2 regions of the Mesorhizobium sp. M7A.F.Ca.US.011.01.1.1 genome follow, and region 2 is predicted to be linked to the other one. Evidence: riboswitches for the same ligand, from Rfam matches in the RefSeq annotation. Region 2 holds a riboswitch; the other holds the start of a gene.
The links. A riboswitch is a leader RNA that binds a small molecule or an ion and turns the genes downstream of it on or off. The one in region 2 is predicted to bind cobalamin.
Positions count from the first base shown of each region.

Region 1: another riboswitch for cobalamin. It lies ahead of EOA13_RS01375 (ABC transporter ATP-binding protein); the one in region 2 lies ahead of bluB (5,6-dimethylbenzimidazole synthase).

Region 1 covers NZ_RZRT01000001.1:280,434-286,089, reverse strand. Annotated here, with positions in the region: gene EOA13_RS01395 (MFS transporter) at 1-655, shown strand, start outside; gene EOA13_RS01390 (D-arabinono-1,4-lactone oxidase) at 666-1,943, shown strand; gene EOA13_RS01385 (alanine racemase) at 1,943-3,088, shown strand; partial or broken gene EOA13_RS01380 (AraC family transcriptional regulator) at 3,093-3,919, opposite strand; cobalamin riboswitch at 4,215-4,422, shown strand; gene EOA13_RS01375 (ABC transporter ATP-binding protein) at 4,587-5,375, shown strand; gene EOA13_RS01370 (ABC transporter substrate-binding protein) at 5,425-5,656, shown strand, end outside.
Region 2 covers NZ_RZRT01000004.1:65,079-70,734, reverse strand. Annotated here, with positions in the region: gene EOA13_RS07160 (TetR/AcrR family transcriptional regulator) at 2-610, shown strand; gene EOA13_RS07155 (hypothetical protein) at 966-1,949, shown strand; partial or broken gene bluB (5,6-dimethylbenzimidazole synthase) at 2,072-2,689, opposite strand; cobalamin riboswitch at 2,799-2,979, opposite strand; gene EOA13_RS07145 (histone deacetylase family protein) at 3,101-4,027, shown strand; gene EOA13_RS07140 (exodeoxyribonuclease VII small subunit) at 4,031-4,282, shown strand; gene EOA13_RS07135 (DUF2277 domain-containing protein) at 4,394-4,660, shown strand; gene EOA13_RS07130 (pirin family protein) at 4,700-5,620, shown strand.

The sequences.
Region 1 (5,656 bases), on a different contig from region 2:
CGTTCTTGCCGTCGTCTGCGTCGCGTCGCTGGCGGTCGCCTTCACCGTACCCGGTGACTATGCCGACCTGCCCAAGGACGAGAATTTGGCCAATGTGCTGACTGTTCCCTCGATGACCGCGCTGTTGTCGGTCTTCTGCTACTTCATGTTCTTCGGCGCGGTCTGGGCTTTTCTGGAGCCGCTTGGCGCGCAATACGGCATCGATGGCCGCACCGTTGGCCTGATCGTCTCGGCCAGCCTCGCGGTGCAGGTCCTGGGGGCGATGACGGCGACCACGTTCGAGGCGCGCATCGATTATCGCCTTGCCATCGCGGCGATCGGCGTCGTCGCGCTTGTCAGTTCCCTGGTTCTTGCCAGTAGCCCCGGCCTGAGGACGTTCTGGGTCGCTGCCCTGGCCATGGGCTTTATCCTGCTGTTCATCGTGCCCTACCAGATCCGTCTGGCGATCCCCGCCGACGAGACGCGCACCGCCGTGCTCTTGGTGCCGGCAGCCCAACTTTTCGGCCTGGCGATCGGGCCCATCGCGGCGTCGCTGCTCATCGATGGCAAGGATTTCCGGCCGGTGCCGGAATTCGCCGCCGCCAGCGCGGTGGCCAGCGTGGTGCTGCTCGGTCTCTTCGTCCTTGTGTCGCGGCGTCGCCGCGCCGTTGCCTGAGCGGGAGCCCATGTCGAACACTTGGAGTAACTGGTCGGGCTTGGTCACTGCTGAACCGCAGCTGATCGCCAGCCCTGCCGATGCCGGTGAACTCGGTGATCTCGTCCGGACCGCGCCTGGCCCGGTGCGCGTCGCCGGCGCCGGTCATTCCTTCACGCCGCTGGTGAAATCGCAGGGCACGATCCTGTCCCTGGAGAGACTGGAAGGGCTGGTCTCGCACGATGCGCAAAAACATCAGGCGCGGGTGCGGGCAGGAACCCGGCTCGGCGCACTGATGGGCATCCTGCAAGGTATTGGCCAGGGCCTGCCCAACATGGGCGATATCGACCGCCAGGCGATCGGCGGCGCGCTGGGCACAGCCACGCACGGCTCGGGACCGACGCTCGGCGCCTATCACACGCAACTGGAGACGGTGCAGATCGTCGACGGGCTTGGCAAGCTCCGCGACTTCAAACGGGCAGGGGATCAGGACATGATCCATGCCATCGGTGTCGCGCTCGGCGCTTTCGGCGTGCTCACCGAAGTGACGCTCAACAACATCGCGACCTACCGGTTGCGCCGCCGCAAATGGGTGCTGCCGATCACCGAAATGCTGCGCGATTTCGAGGCAATGATGGCCGCGCATCGCTCGGCCGAATTCTACTACATTCCGTTTTCCGGCTATGCGCAGTTCATCGCCAGCGATTTCAGCCACGCCGCACCCACCACACGGCCGCCGGAAGAGGACGAGGCGGGGTTGAGGACACTGCGCAGGCTGCGCACCTCACTTGCCTGGCTGCCATCGCTGCGTGGCCGTCTGATCCTGGGCGCCATCGCCAAATTGCCGGCCGAGGACTACGTGCAGGACTGGCTCAACGTCTATGCCAGCGACCGGCAGACCAGGTTCAACGAGATGGAATATCATTTGCCGTTCGAGGAGGGGCCGAAGGCGCTGGCCGAGATCATCGAGCTGACCGAGAAGCGTTTTCCCGAGGTCTATTTCCCGATGGAGGTGCGCTCGGTCGCGCCGGACCAGTTCTGGCTTTCGCCATTCTACAACAGGCTGACCTGCTCCATCGCCATCCACCATGATGCCGCGAACGATCCGTTGCCGTTCATGCGGGCGGCAGAGCCGATCTTCCGCAGATATGGCGGCCGGCCGCATTGGGGCAAGATGCACAGCCTGAAGGCGGCGGAGCTGAAAAAGCTCTACCCGCGCTGGGACGATGCCATGGCGGTGCGCCGCGACATCGATCCGCAAAACCGCTTCGTCTCGCCATACATGGCCGGCCTGTTCGGCATCGAATGATGAGCACCTATTTTTCCACCCTCTCGGATGCGCTGAAGGAAGCCGGCATCTTCCAACCCTGCCTGCTGCTCGATCGCGACCGGCTGGACGGCAACATTGCCCTGGTGAAAGACAGGCTCGATCCCGGCCTGGCCGTGCGGCTGGTCGACAAATCGCTCGCCTGCCTGCCGCTGCTTGCGTATATCGGCAAGGCGCTTGGCAGTGAGCGCTTCATGACCTTCCCCCCGCCGATCAGCGAGGCGGTGCTGAAGGCGTTTCCGGATGCCGATCTGCTCTACGGCAAGCCGATGCCGATCGGTGCGGCGAGGGCTGCGCTGGTGAAGGGTAATGTTGACTGGTCACGTGTCTGCTGGCTGATCGACAGCGTGGAGAGACTGGCGGAATATGGCGCGCTCGCTGACGAGCTCGACATCGAACTGCGTATTGCTTTCGAGATCGATGTCGGGCTGCATCGCGGTGGCTTTGCTGATCCCGAAGCCTTGTCGAAGGCCTTGAGCGCGTTGCCACCCCACAAACGGCTGCATTGCGAAGGCGTCATGGCCTACGAGGCGCATGCGCCGCTCATTCCCGGCCTTTTCGGCGGACCGGCAAAGGCATTGGCCAAGGCGTCGGCGCAGGCCGCGGCGTTCGTCGCCTGTCTCGGCGCCGACCAGCGCCGTATCCTGAACATCGGCGGCAGCAAGACCGCGCTGCTTCATCATGGCGGCATGGCCAACGAGGTTTCGATGGGCTCGGCCTTTGTGCTGCCCAGTGATTTCGATACGCCAGGCCTCGACGGCTTCCAGCCGGCGGCCTTCATCGCCACGCCGATGCTGAAAATGGTCGAGCCGATGCTGCCCGGTCCACCGGCGGTCACCCGACTGCTGCAGGCGCTCGGCCGGTTTCCGCGCAAGGGCTGCTATCTCTATGGCGGCAAGTGGATGGCCAAGCCGGTCTTTCCCGAAGGCATGAAGGCGAACGGGCTGCTCGGCCTGTCCTCCAATCAGCAGTTCATGGGCTTGCCCGCCGACGCGACCGCAAGGCCCGGCGACTACGCCTTCCTGCGCCCGACGCAGAGCGAAGCCGTGCTGCAGCAGTTCGGGTCGATCGCGGTGTTTTCCGGCGGCGGGATAGTCGATCGCTGGCCGGCGCTGCCGATGGCCTGACCGACTACGCCTTCACCGGTATCCAGATCTCCAGCCCGCCATTGCCGCTGCGTGGGTCGAACTCAGGGCCGTAGCGTTCGAATTCCGGCGCATCCGATATCTCGTGGCCGGAAGCCGGCAGCCATTTGTTCCAGATCGTGTTGACCGTCCGGCGAATGGTCGAGATGTGTTCGCGGTGGGCAAAGATCGCATATTTCTGCGCCGGCACCCGCACCCGGCTGAATTCCTTGGGCAGGTCGGAAAAATCAGACACTTCGACGCCGGCGATGTAGTCGAAATTGCCGCCATCGTCGCCGTTGACGCAGACGCCATAGGCGACGTCGCCGGCCGGAATGTTGCCGATATAGGGGCCGAAGCGCTGCCACTGCATCGGGATGGCGGCGCTGGTTTCGCAGCTGTAGCGCTCGCCGAGGCCGGCGATCAGGAACGGCCGGCTGGTCTCGAACGCGGCGGTTCGAGATTGGTGAGGAAGGACTGGTCCATCAGGATCGGCTCCACGAGGTCGAGCTTGTCGAGTGTGCCTTGCGCGCGCACCAGTTCCGGCGTGGTGCCGAACTGATCGCGGAAGGCCCGGGTGAACGCCTCATGCGAGTTGTAGCCGGCGTCGAGCGCGACGCTGAGGATGTCGGGCGCCCCGCTGGCCAGCTTGCGCGCCGCCTCGGTCAGCCGGCGTGAGCGCATGTAGCCCATCACCGAGCGGCCTGTGGCAGCGCCGAAAGCCCGCGTCACATGAAAACGCGACACGCCGCTGCTTTGCGCGACATCGTCGAGTGCAACAGCCTCCGGCAGATGACTTTCGACGAACCACAGCGCTTTCTCGGTCGGGTTCATTTTGCTCCTCGCATCGGCCAGATCATCCTGCCGTTCCTGGCGCGGCCAGTTTGATCGAAATTGCGCATCCCGCGCAATCGAACCGATCCCGTCACAGTCGCACACCGATATGGCACAGCGGTCGAGCGCCCCCTTGCCGCCGACGAGCCAAATTCGGCGGGCTTCGCTTGACAGCGCCAGGCGGCATCCTCTAAATGCGTAATGTTATTACATATCGAGAGCGTGAAATGCATGTTTCCCCTAGCCGGCCCACCACTCCGTCCGAGAAATCCATTGCGAAGCGATTGGGGGAAATCTACGCTGAAGCGGTGATGGTCCCCGAGTCGAAAGGCGAGGGGTGAAAAGGGAACACGGTGAGATCCCCAGGGGTCGAGGCCGTGGCTGCCCCCGCAACTGTAAGCGGCGAGCAAAATCCGTGAATGCCACTGGCCGGCAAGGCTGGGAAGGCAGGATGGCGCAACGACCCGCGAGCCAGGAGACCTGCCATCACTGAGTTGACCGGACGGGGTGTGCCGGGAGGAAACGCGAATCCCGGTCTTGTCGGCCGCTTCGCCAGCTTCCTTCCGTCGCCAGTTTTGGAAAGTGACGGAAAGTTGGACGGCTCTATCGATCATCGCATCATCGTGTGCACGCTTTGCCATCCCGGCAAGCCGGCGGACAGCAGCCGATGCCCGTAGCGCTTCTCGAAGCCCGTGACCTCAGCGCCATGGCGAATGGGCGGGATCTGGTCCAGGCGGTCAGCCTGTCGGTGGCCGCTGGCGATCGCCTCGCCATCATTGGTCCCAACGGCGCCGGCAAGACGACGCTGTTGCGCATGCTGTCGGGCATGCTGCGACCGAGCTCAGGCGAGGTGAAGCTTGGCGGGCGCCGGCTGGACAGGATCTCGGCCGCCGAGCGGGCACTGCATATCGCCGTGGTCGGCCAGACCGACCAGCCCGATCCGCGGCTGGCAGTGATCGACTATGTCGAGCTGGGCCGGGTCCCGCACGCTCGGCTACGGCGCAGGAGCGAGGAGCGTGACATTGTCGTCGATGCGCTGCGCCGGACCGGCCTGCTGCCGCTGCTTGGCCGCACCATCGGCTCGCTGTCGGGCGGCGAGCGCCAGCGCGCCCAACTGGCCCGCGCCATCGCCCAGCAGCCAAAGATCCTGTTCCTCGACGAGCCGACCAACCATCTCGACCCGCGCGCCCGCGGCGAACTGCTCGACCTCGTGGCAGGCTTCGAGATGACGGTGATCGCGGTGCTGCACGATCTGGCGCTGGTGGCACCGTTCGCCACCAGGGTGGCGGTGATGAACCATGCCCGTCTGCAAGCGCTCGCCGCACCGCGCGAAGCGCTGACCCAAAAGCTGATCCGCGAGATTTTCGGCATCGATGTGCTGCGTCTGCGCCATCCGACCGAAGACCGCGAACTGACGGTGTTCGATGTGCCGAACCGTGCCGCGCCGCCGTCGTGATTGAAGCCATTTCGTAGTCGACCCAATCCCATCCACAAGGAGCAAACCCGTGAAACGCCTAGCCTTTTCGCTTGTCTTCTCGCTGCTGGCTTCGACAGCCCTGGCCTTCCCGGTCACGGTCGACAGCTGCGGCAAGCCGCTGACCTTCGATGCGCCGCCGAAGCGCGCCGTCATCCAGGATCTCAACATGGCCGAGATGGCTTTCGCGCTGAAACTGCAGCCGTCGATCGTCGGCCTGACCGGCATCACCGGATGGTACAAGGTCGGTCCTGAGTTCAAGG
Region 2 (5,656 bases):
CATGCACAAACCCCGCAAGGAGATGATCGCCGAGACGCGCGCCAAGCTGATCGCGGCGGCCCGCCACGCCTTTGGCACAACAGGCTATGCGGAAGCCTCGATGGATGATTTCACCGCTTCGGCCGGGCTGACGCGCGGCGCGCTCTATCATCATTTCGGCGACAAGAAGGGGCTGTTGCAGGCGGTCATAGCCCAGATTGACGGCGAGATGGCGGCGCGCATCAATGAGGTTGCGTCGAGAGCGCCGACCCGTTGGCAACATTTCGTCGACGAGTGCTCCACCTATATCGAGATGGCGCTGGAGCCGGAAATCCAGCGCATCATGTTCCGCGATGGCCCGGCCGTGCTGGGGGATCCAGCGCAATGGCCGAATGCCAGTGCGTGCATCGCTTCAATGACCGACCATCTGACCGCGCTGCAGGAGGAGGGGGTCGTTGTCTCCAGCCTCGACCCCGAAACGGCCTCGCGACTGATCAACGGAGCGAGCAGCCAGGCGGCGCAACGGATCGCCAATTCGACCGACCCCGAAGCGACGTCGAAGAAGGTGGTGACGGCGTTCAAGCAACTGCTCGAAGGCCTGCTCAAGAAGCCGGACCCGCAGTCGAATTGAAGTTCCCACCGGGCGTGGTGCCAGGCAGGGCTCCGAACTTAGCTTAACAAAAGGCCTGGCGGCAGCCAGTTCGGCGGTGTTGGCAGCTTTTGTGCCGGTAGCTTCTCGCGATAGGAATTTTTTTTTGACTGGGTGACCTCAGCTATGGTACATATTTGCCTATGGTGCTGATTTGCGCCAGTGACCCGCCGCACAGGCGGGTTTTTCGTCTAATGCTCCGTCAGCCAACGCGCCGGCGGGCTCCGAAGGAAACCGTTAACCCGAGTTCGTTGCACTGTGGCGCCAGGGCCGGCAATTGACAATCGCCGGGTTGAGTTCATCCTCTGCCATCATCTCTGAGGCGGAGATTCGGGGCATGTGGGATTTCGATATAGGCAGGTCGGTGTCCATCATGATGCGGACCTGGCCGTTCATCGTCTTTCGCATGATCGTCTATTTCGGCATCACGTTGGCCTACATCATGGCGACCGGCACCGGTGCCTCGGTCGGCTATGGTGTCGGGCATATCTCCACCGATCCCGACGGGCCCATGTCCTTTGCCCTGTGGGGCGGCGTGGTCGGGTTCGGCATCGTCTCGATCGCGGTCTACTGGATCCGCGAATACATCCTCTATATCGTCAAGGCCGGCCACATCGCCGTCATGGTTCATCTGATCGACGGCCGCGACATTCCCGGCGGTCAGGACCAGATCGCCTACGCCAGGGATGTCGTCACCCAGCGTTTTGCCGAAGCCAACATCCTTTTCGTCGTCGACCAACTCGTCAAGGGTGCCATCCGTGCCATCACCGGCCTGCTCGGCGGTATCGCCGCCTTCCTGCCGATACCAGGCCTGAGCGGCCTGGTCTCCTTCATCAACACGGTGATCCGTCTGTCGCTGACCTATGTCGACGAGATCATCCTCGGCTACAACATCCGCATCAATTCAGCCTCGCCCTTCGAGACGGCGCGCCAAGGCGTCGTGCTCTATGCCCAGAACGGCAAGGTCATGGTCAAGAACGCCGTCTGGCCGGCGGTCATCATGTGGGGCATGTCGTTCATCATCTTTCTGATCATGCTGGCGCCTGCCGGTGCGATTCTGTTCCTGATGCCTGGCCAACTCGCCGGCTGGGCTTTTGTGCTCGCCATCGTCTTCGCCTGGGCATTCAAGGCGGCGTTCATCGAGCCTTTCGCCATCGCCTGCCTGATGCAGGTCTATTTCAAGACCATCGCGGGCCAGGTGCCCGATCCGGCTTGGGACGCCCGGCTGGCCGAGGCATCGTCGAAGTTCAGGGAGCTCAAGGACAAGGCGCTCGCCTCCTTCGGCGGTTCGCGCTGGGATACGGCCGGCGCCACACCCTGATCGGCTGGGCGGGTGGTGTCTGGTGCGGCAGAAACGGTGTTGAGGCGCGCCACGGTGGATTTGAGCTGTGTCTCGCCTTGCCCGGAAAAGGTCTCGCTCATGATCAGCTCCGGCAGCGGCAGCCGCCGTCCCCAGCCATGCGTTTCAAGGTCCGGTTTGGGAGCGAACTCGGAAACACGGCCGACGCAGAGATAGGCGATCGGCGTTACGTGGTCCGGAATGGCCAACAGCCGCTTCAGCGCCTCAGCCTCGATGATGCTGACCCAGCCGACACCAACACCCTCGGCACGCGCGGCCAGCCAGAAATTCTGCACCGCGCAGACCGTGCTGTAGAGATCCATCTCCGGATTGTGCCAGCGTCCCAGCGGCGAACCCTTCGAGCGCTGCCGGTCGCAGGTGATGCAGATGTTGAGCGCGCTCTCGCAGATGCCTTCCAGCTTTAGCTTGCGATAGAGCGCCTGTTTTTCCGCCTCGATCGCCGGCAGTTCCTGCTCGCGCGCGGCCAGGAACAGGTCGCGCACCTCCGCCCGTCGTTTGACGTCGCGAATGACAATGAAATTCCATGGCTGCATGAAGCCGACCGATGGCGCGTGATGGGCGGCAAGCAGCAGCCGTGCCAGCACGTCGTCATCGATCGCGGTGGGCAGGAAATGGCTGCGCACGTCGCGCCGCGTGAACATGGCGCGATAGACCGCATCGCGCGCATCCTGGTCAAATCCATCGTCAATGGCAGCGGTCATGTGTTCCGGCATCGCTTGTCCCCTTGCGATTGCAGATTCAAAACTGACAGAGCGTACTTTGTGCGTCCAAGTAGACGCACGTCGCTCAATGCCATCCGCCTGACCACGCGGATGACAATGCCTGCCAGGCCGGTCTTCTGGCTCGGGATCAACCCGCGTCCGGTGCCTTCCCGTCATCGACAGTGGCATTTACCGGCGCGGTCCCCCTCACAGCGTTGGGCACGCCACGGAATTCAACCGTGTTCCCGATTCTCCCGCTTGCGGCGGGCACCAGGCAGTACCAGGGACCTTACGCCGAAGCGCCCGCGGGGCCAATGCCTGCGGCGACGCGAATGGACGCAGTCGCGATTTTCCCCAGTCATCGGCCGCCCGTGCATGGCCTTTGTCGATCCGGGTCACTAGATTAGGACGATGACCACCCGTCTCTACACCCATCCGATCTTCCTCGAGCATCTCACGCCGCCCGGACATCCCGAGCGGCCCGACCGCTTACGCGCCATCGAGCGCGTGCTCGACGACGAAGCCTTTGCCGGGCTCGATCGTATCCAGGCGCCCGAAGGCGACGAGGCCACCATCCTCTACGCGCATCCCGCCGATTTCGTCGCCCGCGTGCGCGCCGCCATCCCCGACGAGGGGATTGCCCGCATCGATGCCGACACCACTGCCAGCCCGAAGAGCTGGCAAGCGGCGATCACCGCGATCGGCGCCGCCAACGCCGCCGTCGATGATGTCTTTTCGGGTCGCGCCGACAACGTCTTCGTGGCCGCCCGGCCGCCCGGCCATCATGCCGAAAAGACCACGGCGATGGGCTTTTGCCTGTTCAACACGGCGGCGATCGCGGCGCGTTATGCGCAGAAGAAACACGGTGTCGAGCGCGTTGCCGTCGTCGACTGGGACGTGCATCACGGCAATGGCACGCAGGATATTTTCTGGGACGATCCGTCGGTGCTCTATTGCTCGACCCACCAGATGCCGCTTTATCCCGGCACCGGAGCGAAGACCGAAACGGGCGCCGGCAACATCGTCAACGCACCGCTGGCGCCGCAGACCGGCAGCGAAGTGTTTCGCGATGCCTTCCTGTCGCGCGTCCTGCCCGCGCTCGACAATTTCGCGCCCGACCTGATTATCATTTCGGCGGGGTTCGACGCGCACCACCGCGATCCGCTGGCCGAGATCAATCTGACCGAGGATGATTTCGATTGGGCGACCGGGCAGCTGATGCAGCGCGCGGCACGCCACAGCGGCAACCGGCTCGTCAGCCTGCTCGAGGGCGGCTACGATCTGCAGGGATTGGCATTTTCGGTCGCCGCCCATGTCGGGCGACTGATGAAAGGATGAATGATGGCCGATGAGACCAACGAAGACGTCAAGGCGATGAGCTTCGAGCAGGCACTCGATGCGCTGGAGAAGATCGTCGATGATCTGGAGCGTGGCGACGTGCCGCTCGACCAGTCGATCAGGATCTATGAGCGTGGTGAGGCGCTGAAGGCGCATTGCGACCGGCTGCTGAAGGCCGCCGAGGACAAGGTCGAGAAGATCAGGCTGTCGCGAGACGGCAAGCCGGTCGGAACGGAGCCACTCGACGCGGATTGAGGCCCGGTCCGAACGATGGCCTCGCATCACCGGTTTTTGGACATGATCATGATCGAGGATATAACTCGTTCCGCTTGAAACAGCTCAAGGACAAGAGGAGATACGGAAGCGATGTGCAGAAACATCAAGACCCTGTTCAATTTTGATCCGCCGGCAACCAATGACGAGGTGCGCGACGCGGCTCTTCAGTTCGTCCGCAAGCTGAGCGGAACCACGCGACCCTCGAAGCAGAACCAGCACGCCTTCGACCATGCCGTCGAAGCCATCGCGGCCTCGGCGCGCGAACTGCTCGATTCCCTGGAAACCCATCACCATCCGCGTAATCGCGAAGAGGTGGCGGCCAAGCTGCGGGCAAAGGCAGCCATCCGCTTTGCCTGATGCGGCCAGGCGGCCTTCGACCACCGACAAGGAGAGTCCATGAGCTTCTTCCCCGGGAAAGACCCTGAGGCAGGCGATGCCTTCGCCAGCGATCAGATCGAATTGATGGTCATCCCGAACGCCAAGGACATCGGTGGTTTTCAGGTGCGCCGCGCCCTGCCGACGGCAAAAAGGCGGCTGGTCGGGCCTTTCATCTTCTTCGACCGCATGGGCCCGGCGATCCTGCGCGCCGGCCAGGCGCTCGACGTCCGTCCGCATCCGCATATCGGCCTGTCGACGGTCACCTATCTGTTCGACGGCAAGATCCGGCATCGCGATTCACTCGGCACCGAAATGGTCATTCAGCCCGGCGACGTGAATTTGATGACCGCCGGCCGCGGCATCGTCCATTCGGAGCGTACGCCGGAGGAACTGCGTGGCGCGCCGATGTCGGTATCCGGCCTGCAGACATGGCTGGCGCTGCCGGACGACAAGGAAGAGGTGGCACCGGTTTTCGAGAATACCGCAGCGCTTCGGCTTCCCGAGATCGAAGCCGAAGGCGTCAACGGGCGCCTCATCATCGGCGATTTCCAGGGGTTGCGGTCTCCGGTCAGGGCCGACTCGGAGACGCTCTACGCCGACCTGCGCCTGGCGCCCGGCGCCAGCGTGAAAATCCCTGCCGATGCGGAAGAGCGCGCCATTTACACGCTGGAGGGCGAGGTCTCGATTTCGGGTGATGTGTTCCCAGCCGAACGGCTGCTGGTGTTCCGTCCCGGTGACGAGATCGTCGTGTCGTCGCAGACCGGGGCGCATTTCATGCTGTTCGGCGGCGCCTCTCTTGGTTCGAAGCGTTACATCTGGTGGAATTTCGTCTCGTCGTCAAAGGAGCGCATCGAACAGGCGAAAGAGGAATGGAAGACGGGCCGCTTCGACATCGTTCCCGGAGACGAGGAAGAGTTTATTCCGCTGCCGGAAAGCTGATGCCTGTCCACCCAAAAGTGGCAGAACGAAATGCAT